3 linked regions of the Allocatelliglobosispora scoriae genome follow. The protein of the gene in region 2 interacts with the protein of the main gene of each other region in a pairwise test. Links are inferred from orthologs where the notes say so. Each region holds a gene or a part of one and is shown on either strand. Other genes may lie near its edges.

Region 1 (2,983 bases), on a different replicon or contig from region 2:
ACGTGGCCGATCTGCTTCATCAACCTGTGGCGGCGCTGCTGCCGGTGATGGACGAGGCACTGGCGCTGGGTGCCATCACGGCCCACGGCAACGACTTCGCCTTCTGCGACGACGACATCTGGCGGGAGATCGTCGAGGGCATCCCGCAGCCGGTCCTGCACAGCCTCCGGGTCGCCCGCCGGCACCCGGCACCGCAGCCTGACGGCTGGGACGGGCTGAGCATGATCGAGCAGGAGATCGCCGAACTCGTCGCCCAGGGCATGACCAACCAGCAAGTATCTAAACAGGTCTATCTATCTCATCATACGGTCAACTATCACCTGCGGCAGATCTTCCGCCAGCTCAACGTACGCTCGCGGGTCGAGCTCGCCCGCCTGCTGCCACGATCGCGCCGCGGCGAGACGGACTGAGAAGGACATGCCTGGCCGCTGGTCGGCGGCCAGGCATCCCTCTCGACTGCCACCATCCGCCTACGGTGCTGAAATGGCCTCCAGCAACTGGCGGGTGGAGGCGACCACGCCGCAGCGAGCGGCGACGTAGTCCAAAGTCGAGCGATGGTGCGCCGCCGTGAAGTCCCCGATCGCGTCGGCGGCGAGGAACACCTCCACATCGCGGCAGAACGCGTCGCAGGCCGTCATGAGGATGCCGACATGCCCGTAGACACCGCAGACGATCAGCTGGTCACGACCGGTGGCGGCGAGCCGCTCGGCGAAATCCGTCCGCAGGTAGGCGCTGTAGCGCCACTTGGTGAGCACCACATCGCCGTCGCGCGGCGAGAGCTCCGGCACGATCTGGCGCTGCTGCGGGGTGCCCTCCATCCCCTCGCCCCAGACGTCGAGCAGCAGGCCCCGGTCGGCCCTGCTCATCCGGCCGGGCTGCGCGGTATAGAACACCGGCAGCCCGAGATCCGCCGCCGCAGCACGCAGCCGGGCCGCGTTGGCGACCAGCTCCGTCACGGGTGACTGCCCGGCGGGGAACATGTCCACGAAATACTGCTGCATGTCGTGCACGAGCAGGGCCGCCCGCCGCGGGTCCGGCTTCCACTGTGGTGTGCTGGCGGGCAGCTCGCTCTCGGTCGGCATCGGGTAGACATCGATCGGCAGTGTTCCCATCGTCATGCCCCCAGCGCCGCGCCGCCGTCGACGCACAGCTCGTGCATCGTGATGTGGCTGGCCTGGTCGGAGGCGAGGAACGCCACCGCGTGCGCCACGTCGGCGGGCTCGGCCAGCTTGCGCAGCGGGATGCCGATGCGGTAGCGGTCGGCGGCGCCGTCGAGCACCGACTGGCGGCCGTAGCCGTCGGCCCACATCGAGCGCAGCATCGGCGTGTCCGTGGAGCCCGGCGCGACGATGTTGCAGCGGATGCCGTACTCGGCCAGCTCCAGACCGAGGCACTTGGTGAACATGGTGGAGGCCGCCTTCGCTGCGCAGTAGGCCGCCATGTGCATCCGGGGCACGGCGGCGGAGTTGGACCCGACCGTCACCACGCAGCCGGAACGGCGGGCGACCATGCCCCGGGCGACCGCCTGACTGATGTTGAAGACGCCGACGGTGTTGACCGAGAAGACCGTCTGCCAGTCGTCGTCGGTCAGCTCCAGGATCGGCGCGGTACGCAAAACGCCGGCCACGTTGACCAGGATGCCGATCGGGCCGAGGTCTCGTTCGATGGCGTTTATCGCCTCGTGGACGGCGACCGGATCTCGGACGTCGATCGAGTACGCGCGTGCGGCGTACCCGTTGCTGGTGATCTTTTCGACCTGCTCGGCCAGCGCGGACTCGTTGGTGTCCGCGGCCGCGACCACCACGCCCTGCTGGGCCAACTCCGCGGCCACCGCCGCACCGATGCCGGATGCGGCGCCAGTGACCAGGGCGATCTGTGTATGCATGGAGCTCAGCCTTCCTCTGGGTCGTAGCCGAACAGCCACCGTTGCTGGCGCTGCTGCTGGGCGGGATCGGGGCGCGAGCCGTCGTGCAGCGCGGTCGCGTTGCGCCGGGAGATCTCCTGGACCTCGTCGGTACGCGGGCGGCGCAACCGCTCGTAGCGGCGCAGCGCCTCCGGGACCGGCGCCTGCGCCAGGCAGCCCGCGAGGACATAGGCGTCCTCGACGGCCTGGTTGGCGCCCTGCGCGACGAACGGCAGCATCGGATGCGCCGCGTCGCCGATCAGCGTGGCGGTGCCGTGGGTCCAGCCGATGATCGGGTCGCGATCGTGCAGCGCCCACCGGCTCACCTCGTCGGCCTGGGACAGCAGGTCGCGCAGCCCGTCGTCCCAGCCTTCGTAGGCCTCGCGCAGCCCGGACAGCGAGCCCGGCTCGGACCACGACTCGGCGCCCCACTCGGCCTCGGGCATGGTGGCGCCGAAGCTGATCAGCTTGCCGCCCGCCACCGGATAGGCCACGGCGTGCTGGCCGGGACCGAGCCACAGCACGATCCGGGGCTCCGCCGCGAGCTGCGGCAGGCGCTCGGCCGGGATGAGACCGCGGAAGATCGTGTGCCCGCTGTAGCGGGGCGCGTCGTGCAGGAAGGTGGACCGCACCGCCGACCGCACGCCGTCGGCGCCGGCCAGGACGGCGAACCGGTCCCGGCGGCCGTTGTCGAACGCCGCCGTGACCACCTCGCCGTCCTGGTCGATCCCCGTGCACCGCACGCCCAGCGTGACGGCGGCCGGATCCACCGCACCCGCCAGGATCTGATGCAGGTCGGCGCGGTGCACGGCGAGGTAGGGCGCGCCGTACTCGGCGACGCAGCGCTCACCGAGTTCGGTGCGCGCCATCACCGTGCCGGTGCGCCCGTCGCGCAGCTCGATGGCGTGCGGCCGGACGGCGACCGCGTCGAGCGCGTCGCCGAGGCCCAGGCGGTAGAGCAGCCGGGTCGCGTTCGGGGCGAGCTGGATGCCCGCGCCCACCTCCCCGAACCGGGGCGCCTGCTCGAAGACGTGATAGCTCAGGCCCCGCCGCTGCAGGGCCACGGCGAGGGTCAGCCCG
Region 2 (3,225 bases):
GCTGCAGACGCTCGACGAGGAGTCGCTGCGGACGGTGTTGCGGCCCAAGGTGACCGGCGCGCTCGTGCTGCACCGGCTCTTCCCGCCCGGCAGCCTCGACTTCCTGGTGCTCTTCTCCTCCAGCGGCCAGCTCCTGGGCCTGCCGGGCCAGGCGAGCTACGCGGCCGGGAACGCCTTCCTCGACGCGCTCGCCGCACATCGGCGGGCGGCCGGGGACACCGGCACGACGAGCTTCGGCTGGACATCGTGGCGCGGGCTGGGCATGTCCACCTCGTCGGCGGTGATCGACGCGGAGCTGGCGGCACGGGGCACCGCCGACATCAGCCTCACCGAGGCGTTCGGCGCCTGGGAGCTGGCCGAGCGCCACGACCTGAGCTACGCCGCGGTGCTGCGGGTCCTCCCGCTGGAGCCCGGCGACCGGCGCCCGCCACTGCTCAGCGAGGTGCCGGCGGATGCACCCACCGGTGCTGTCGTGACCGAATCGGCGTCCTCGCCGTGGCTCGGGCTGGACCCGCACGAGCAGCACGCCTACCTCGCCGGGGAGATCAGCAGCCAGGTCGCGGCCGAGACGAGGCTCGCCGCGGCCGAGGTCGACCCGCGACGGCCCCTGGTCGAGATGGGGATCGACTCGGTCATGACGGTCCGGATCCGGCTCGGGCTGGAGCGGCGCTTCCGGCTGCGGCTGCCCGCGACGCTCTTCTGGGACCGGCCCACGATCGAGGCGATCGCGTCACTCCTCGCGGAGCGGCTCGCCCTCAGCGCGGAGGCCGATCTCGCCGGGCAGGGAGCTTCCCGATGATCATCGACGGCGTGGTGCCCTGGCCGGAGGAGGTCGCCGACGGATACCGGAAGGCGGGCTGCTGGCAGGGCAAGCCGCTCGGCTCGCTCCTGTGGGAGTGGGCGCAGCGGTGGGGGGACCGGGTCGCCGTCGTCGACGGCGAGCACCGGCTCACCTACCTCGACCTGGCGCTGCGCGCCGACAGCCTCGCCGAGCGGTTCGCCGCTCGGGGGCTCGGCCACGGTGACACGGTCCTCGTGCAGCTCCCCAACTGCTGGGAGTTCGTCGCCGTCACGATGGCGTGCTTCCGCATCGGCGTCGTGCCGGTGATGATGCTGCCGCCGCACCGGGAGTACGAGCTGGGCTCCATCGGGACCCATGTCCGGGCGAAGGCGATCATCGTGCCCGACACCTGGAAGGGCTACGACCACCAGGACCTGGCGCACCGGGTCGCGGCGACGCTGCCCGACCCGGCCCTGGTGCTCGTGGTCGGCGACGAGGTGCACGGCGAGAGCATCGACGTGCGGGGGCTCATCGACCACGACGGCGACCCCGGTCCGCGGCGGCGGCTGCTCGACGAGTGGGCACCGGCCGGGTCGGATGTCGCGCTCTTCCTCCTGTCCGGGGGGACCACCGGCGTACCGAAGGTGATCAGCCGGACGCACGACGACTACGCGTACAACATCCGGCGGGTCGTGCGGGCGTGCGACTTCGACCTGGACACGGTCTACCTCGCCGTGCTCCCGGCCGGGCACAACTTCCCGCTCGCCAACCCCGGCATCCTCGGCGCGCTGCACGCCGGGGGCCGGGCGGTCCTGCTCCCCTCGCCCCGGCCGGAGCCCGTCTTCGCCGCGATCGAGGCTGAGCGGGTCACCGCCACGTCGGCGGTCCCGGCCGTGGCGATCACCTGGGCCGAGGCCGCCGCGAACAGCACGCGCGACCTGAGCAGCCTGCAATATGTCCACATCGGAGGATCAACGCTCGCGCCCGAGACCGCCGCGCGCATCGGTCCGGCCCTCAACTGCAAGATCCAGCAGGTGTACGGGATGGCTGAGGGCCTGATCTGCTACACCCGGACCGACGCGCCGGACGAGATCGCCCACTCGACCCAGGGCACCCCGATCAGCCCCCTCGACGAGCTGCTCGTCGTCGGGCCGGACGGCCTGGCGGTGGCCCCCGGCGAGATCGGGGAGCTGCTCACCCGGGGCCCCTACACGCCGCGCGGATATGTCGGCGTTCCGGCCCAGAACAGCGTCTCCTTCACTCCCGACGGCTGGTTCCGCACCGGTGACCTGGTGCGGATCACCGCCGAGGGCAACGTCGTCGTCAGCGGCCGGGTGAAGGACCTGATCAACCGAGGTGGCGAGAAGATCTCGGCCGGCGAGATCGAGACCCTGGTCCAGGAGCTGCCCGAGGTGGCGGAGGTGGCCGCGGTGCCGCTGCCCGATCCGATCGTCGGCGAGCGGGTCTGCGTCTTCGTCAGCCTGCACCCCGGCCGAGAGCTGACGCTGGCCGGAGTCGCCGCCGCCCTCACCGACCGGGGCGTGGCGGCATTCAAGATCCCGGAACGCCTGGAGGTACTGCCCGACCTCCCGCACACCCCCATCGGCAAGCCCGACAAGAAGGTGCTGAGCCTGCTGCTGACCGGAGGTGAGGGTCCGGCGGCAGCCCCCGGGTCGCCCTAACCGGCCGACCCCCGGAGGGCCGCCGCCGCTCTACCGCCGGCGGCCCTCCGCCCACTCCCTTCCCTCTCCATCTCCATATTCGCGTTGATCAAGGGAAGACTCACCATCCCGGGTGTCCGGTATGCGGCGAGTCTTCCCTTGATCAACGCGAATATGGAGGGGCTAACCGCGGGCGGTGAGGACTTTCGTCAGGAGACTTATGAACTCCTCGGGGTGGGTGACGTAACCTACGTGGCCGCCGGGGAAGTCCAGGATCTCGGTGCCCACCCACTCGGCCAGGACCTGGTTGGGCCAGTACGGGAAGTCGCCGCGCGAGGTGGTGCCACCGGCGAGGACGAGCTTCTCCGCCGCCGCGCACAACCGTTCCCGGTCGGGCAGGTAGGCGGGGTAGGTCCGGATCTCGTGCTCGAACCAGAACGGCTGGTTGCCACGGATCCGCTCCAGCATCTCGGCGAGCTGGTGCGGCGACTGCGCGGTGTTCTCCGGCGCCTTCGTCGGGGTGCCCATCCCCATCTTGTTGCGGAACATCTGCCGCCCCGCCTCGATCCCGGCGGCCCGGTAGACGATGTAGAGGTCCTCGTAGAAGCGCAGCCACTCCTGCGCGTCGGGCAGGATCGAGGCGAGCGGCGGCTCGTGCGCGATGAGCGTACGCAGCCGCTGCGGCGCCCGTTCCAGCATCGCCAGCGCGACGATCGCCCCGGAGCTGCTGCCGAAGGCGTGCGCCGTCGCCGCGCCCACGTGGTCGAGGAGCCGGACGGCGTC
Region 3 (3,221 bases), on a different replicon or contig from region 2:
CCGCTCGCCGTCGTGCAGCAGCGCCTCGGCGCCCCGATCCGGTTCGACGAGGTCATGGCGGTCGCGCACTGGGAGGGCCGGCTCGGCGTCGCGACCACCTACCGCAGCGGACGGGTCATCCTCGCCGGGGACGCGGCCCACCAGTTCTACCCGACCGGCGGACACGGGGCGAACACCGGTCTCGCCGACGCCGTCGACCTCGCCTGGAAGCTCGCCGGCGTGGTCCAGGGGTGGGGCGGCGCGGGGCTGCTCACGGCGTACGAGACGGAGCGGCGGCCGGTGGCACTGATCAACCGGGAGCTCTCCTTCAACCTGCTGGAGGTGTGGCGGCGCTTCCCCGCGCTGGCGGCCGTGGGCGCGACCCGCGCGCAGCTCGCCGGGTTCCTCGACCAGGACGCCTACCAGATCGACAACCTGGGCATCCACTTCGGCGCCCGCTACACCTCGCCGATCGTCGTGCCGGACGGCGGGCCGGAGCCGGCGTGGGACTGGCGGAGGGTCACGCCGGAGGTCTGGCCGGGGATGCGCGTGCCCGGCCTGTTCCTCGGCGATGGTGAGCACCTGTTCGACCGGCTGGGGGCCGGTTTCGCGGTGCTGGACCAGACGCCGGACGCGGCGGGGGCAGCCCTCGTGGCGGCCGCGCAACGGCGCGGCGTGCCGATCCGACACGTGACCGTCGACGACGACGGCTGCCGGAAGGTGATCGGCGCACCGCTGACCCTGATCCGGCCCGACCAGCACGTGGCCTGGCACGGCGATCCTGGCGAGGTCACCGAGGAGGCGCTGCTGGACATAGTCTGCGGCATCGTCACCTGAGGACGATGAACAACGATCGGGGGAGGCTTCATGAGCACCGAAATCGAGTATTCGACCGACTGCCATCACGTGCTGCGGGTCGCTGCTGCCATCGGCCGGACGTTCGCTCTGCACGACGTGGCCGATCTGCTTCATCAACCTGTGGCGGCGCTGCTGCCGGTGATGGACGAGGCACTGGCGCTGGGTGCCATCACGGCCCACGGCAACGACTTCGCCTTCTGCGACGACGACATCTGGCGGGAGATCGTCGAGGGCATCCCGCAGCCGGTCCTGCACAGCCTCCGGGTCGCCCGCCGGCACCCGGCACCGCAGCCTGACGGCTGGGACGGGCTGAGCATGATCGAGCAGGAGATCGCCGAACTCGTCGCCCAGGGCATGACCAACCAGCAAGTATCTAAACAGGTCTATCTATCTCATCATACGGTCAACTATCACCTGCGGCAGATCTTCCGCCAGCTCAACGTACGCTCGCGGGTCGAGCTCGCCCGCCTGCTGCCACGATCGCGCCGCGGCGAGACGGACTGAGAAGGACATGCCTGGCCGCTGGTCGGCGGCCAGGCATCCCTCTCGACTGCCACCATCCGCCTACGGTGCTGAAATGGCCTCCAGCAACTGGCGGGTGGAGGCGACCACGCCGCAGCGAGCGGCGACGTAGTCCAAAGTCGAGCGATGGTGCGCCGCCGTGAAGTCCCCGATCGCGTCGGCGGCGAGGAACACCTCCACATCGCGGCAGAACGCGTCGCAGGCCGTCATGAGGATGCCGACATGCCCGTAGACACCGCAGACGATCAGCTGGTCACGACCGGTGGCGGCGAGCCGCTCGGCGAAATCCGTCCGCAGGTAGGCGCTGTAGCGCCACTTGGTGAGCACCACATCGCCGTCGCGCGGCGAGAGCTCCGGCACGATCTGGCGCTGCTGCGGGGTGCCCTCCATCCCCTCGCCCCAGACGTCGAGCAGCAGGCCCCGGTCGGCCCTGCTCATCCGGCCGGGCTGCGCGGTATAGAACACCGGCAGCCCGAGATCCGCCGCCGCAGCACGCAGCCGGGCCGCGTTGGCGACCAGCTCCGTCACGGGTGACTGCCCGGCGGGGAACATGTCCACGAAATACTGCTGCATGTCGTGCACGAGCAGGGCCGCCCGCCGCGGGTCCGGCTTCCACTGTGGTGTGCTGGCGGGCAGCTCGCTCTCGGTCGGCATCGGGTAGACATCGATCGGCAGTGTTCCCATCGTCATGCCCCCAGCGCCGCGCCGCCGTCGACGCACAGCTCGTGCATCGTGATGTGGCTGGCCTGGTCGGAGGCGAGGAACGCCACCGCGTGCGCCACGTCGGCGGGCTCGGCCAGCTTGCGCAGCGGGATGCCGATGCGGTAGCGGTCGGCGGCGCCGTCGAGCACCGACTGGCGGCCGTAGCCGTCGGCCCACATCGAGCGCAGCATCGGCGTGTCCGTGGAGCCCGGCGCGACGATGTTGCAGCGGATGCCGTACTCGGCCAGCTCCAGACCGAGGCACTTGGTGAACATGGTGGAGGCCGCCTTCGCTGCGCAGTAGGCCGCCATGTGCATCCGGGGCACGGCGGCGGAGTTGGACCCGACCGTCACCACGCAGCCGGAACGGCGGGCGACCATGCCCCGGGCGACCGCCTGACTGATGTTGAAGACGCCGACGGTGTTGACCGAGAAGACCGTCTGCCAGTCGTCGTCGGTCAGCTCCAGGATCGGCGCGGTACGCAAAACGCCGGCCACGTTGACCAGGATGCCGATCGGGCCGAGGTCTCGTTCGATGGCGTTTATCGCCTCGTGGACGGCGACCGGATCTCGGACGTCGATCGAGTACGCGCGTGCGGCGTACCCGTTGCTGGTGATCTTTTCGACCTGCTCGGCCAGCGCGGACTCGTTGGTGTCCGCGGCCGCGACCACCACGCCCTGCTGGGCCAACTCCGCGGCCACCGCCGCACCGATGCCGGATGCGGCGCCAGTGACCAGGGCGATCTGTGTATGCATGGAGCTCAGCCTTCCTCTGGGTCGTAGCCGAACAGCCACCGTTGCTGGCGCTGCTGCTGGGCGGGATCGGGGCGCGAGCCGTCGTGCAGCGCGGTCGCGTTGCGCCGGGAGATCTCCTGGACCTCGTCGGTACGCGGGCGGCGCAACCGCTCGTAGCGGCGCAGCGCCTCCGGGACCGGCGCCTGCGCCAGGCAGCCCGCGAGGACATAGGCGTCCTCGACGGCCTGGTTGGCGCCCTGCGCGACGAACGGCAGCATCGGATGCGCCGCGTCGCCGATCAGCGTGGCGGTGCCGTGGGTCCAGCCGATGATCGGGTCGCGATCGTGCAGCGCCCACCGGCTCACCTCGTCGGCCTGGGACAGCAGGTCGCGCAGCCCGTCGTCCCAGCCTTCGTAGGCCTCGCGC

What was found.
Region 1: the proteins of F4553_RS16890 (region 2) and F4553_RS34865 interact in binary tests that used the Escherichia coli proteins (3 or more experiments, as listed by UniProt). The link is inferred for Allocatelliglobosispora scoriae from one-to-one orthologs.
Region 3: the proteins of F4553_RS16890 (region 2) and F4553_RS34870 interact in binary tests that used the Escherichia coli proteins (3 or more experiments, as listed by UniProt). The link is inferred for Allocatelliglobosispora scoriae from one-to-one orthologs.

Annotation. Positions count from the first base shown.
Region 1 is NZ_JACHMN010000003.1:1,932,086-1,935,068, reverse strand. It holds F4553_RS34865 (2,3-dihydro-2,3-dihydroxybenzoate dehydrogenase), read right to left. Parts: upstream 1,886-2,983; coding sequence 1,115-1,885; downstream 1-1,114. Other genes in the region: F4553_RS34860 (FAD-dependent monooxygenase), read right to left, coding at 1,891-2,983; F4553_RS34870 (isochorismatase family protein), read right to left, coding at 471-1,118; F4553_RS40355 (helix-turn-helix transcriptional regulator), read left to right, coding at 1-410. UniProt on the Escherichia coli protein: Involved in the biosynthesis of the siderophore enterobactin (enterochelin), which is a macrocyclic trimeric lactone of N-(2,3-dihydroxybenzoyl)-serine.
Region 2 is NZ_JACHMN010000002.1:2,516,742-2,519,966, forward strand. What follows is about bases 130-3,129. They hold F4553_RS16890 ((2,3-dihydroxybenzoyl)adenylate synthase), read left to right. Parts: upstream 130-795; coding sequence 796-2,463; downstream 2,464-3,129. Other genes in these bases: F4553_RS16885 (type I polyketide synthase), read left to right, coding at 130-799; F4553_RS16895 (alpha/beta hydrolase), read right to left, coding at 2,626-3,129. In the rest of the region: more of F4553_RS16885, read left to right, coding at 1-129; more of F4553_RS16895, read right to left, coding at 3,130-3,225. UniProt on the Escherichia coli protein: Involved in the biosynthesis of the siderophore enterobactin (enterochelin), which is a macrocyclic trimeric lactone of N-(2,3-dihydroxybenzoyl)-serine.
Region 3 is NZ_JACHMN010000003.1:1,932,779-1,935,999, reverse strand. The notes cover bases 226-3,221. They hold F4553_RS34870 (isochorismatase family protein), read right to left. Parts: upstream 2,050-3,221; coding sequence 1,402-2,049; downstream 226-1,401. Other genes in these bases: F4553_RS34860 (FAD-dependent monooxygenase), read right to left, coding at 2,822-3,221; F4553_RS34865 (2,3-dihydro-2,3-dihydroxybenzoate dehydrogenase), read right to left, coding at 2,046-2,816; F4553_RS40355 (helix-turn-helix transcriptional regulator), read left to right, coding at 847-1,341; F4553_RS34880 (FAD-dependent monooxygenase), read left to right, coding at 226-816. Outside these bases: more of F4553_RS34880, read left to right, coding at 1-225. UniProt on the Escherichia coli protein: Involved in the biosynthesis of the siderophore enterobactin (enterochelin), which is a macrocyclic trimeric lactone of N-(2,3-dihydroxybenzoyl)-serine.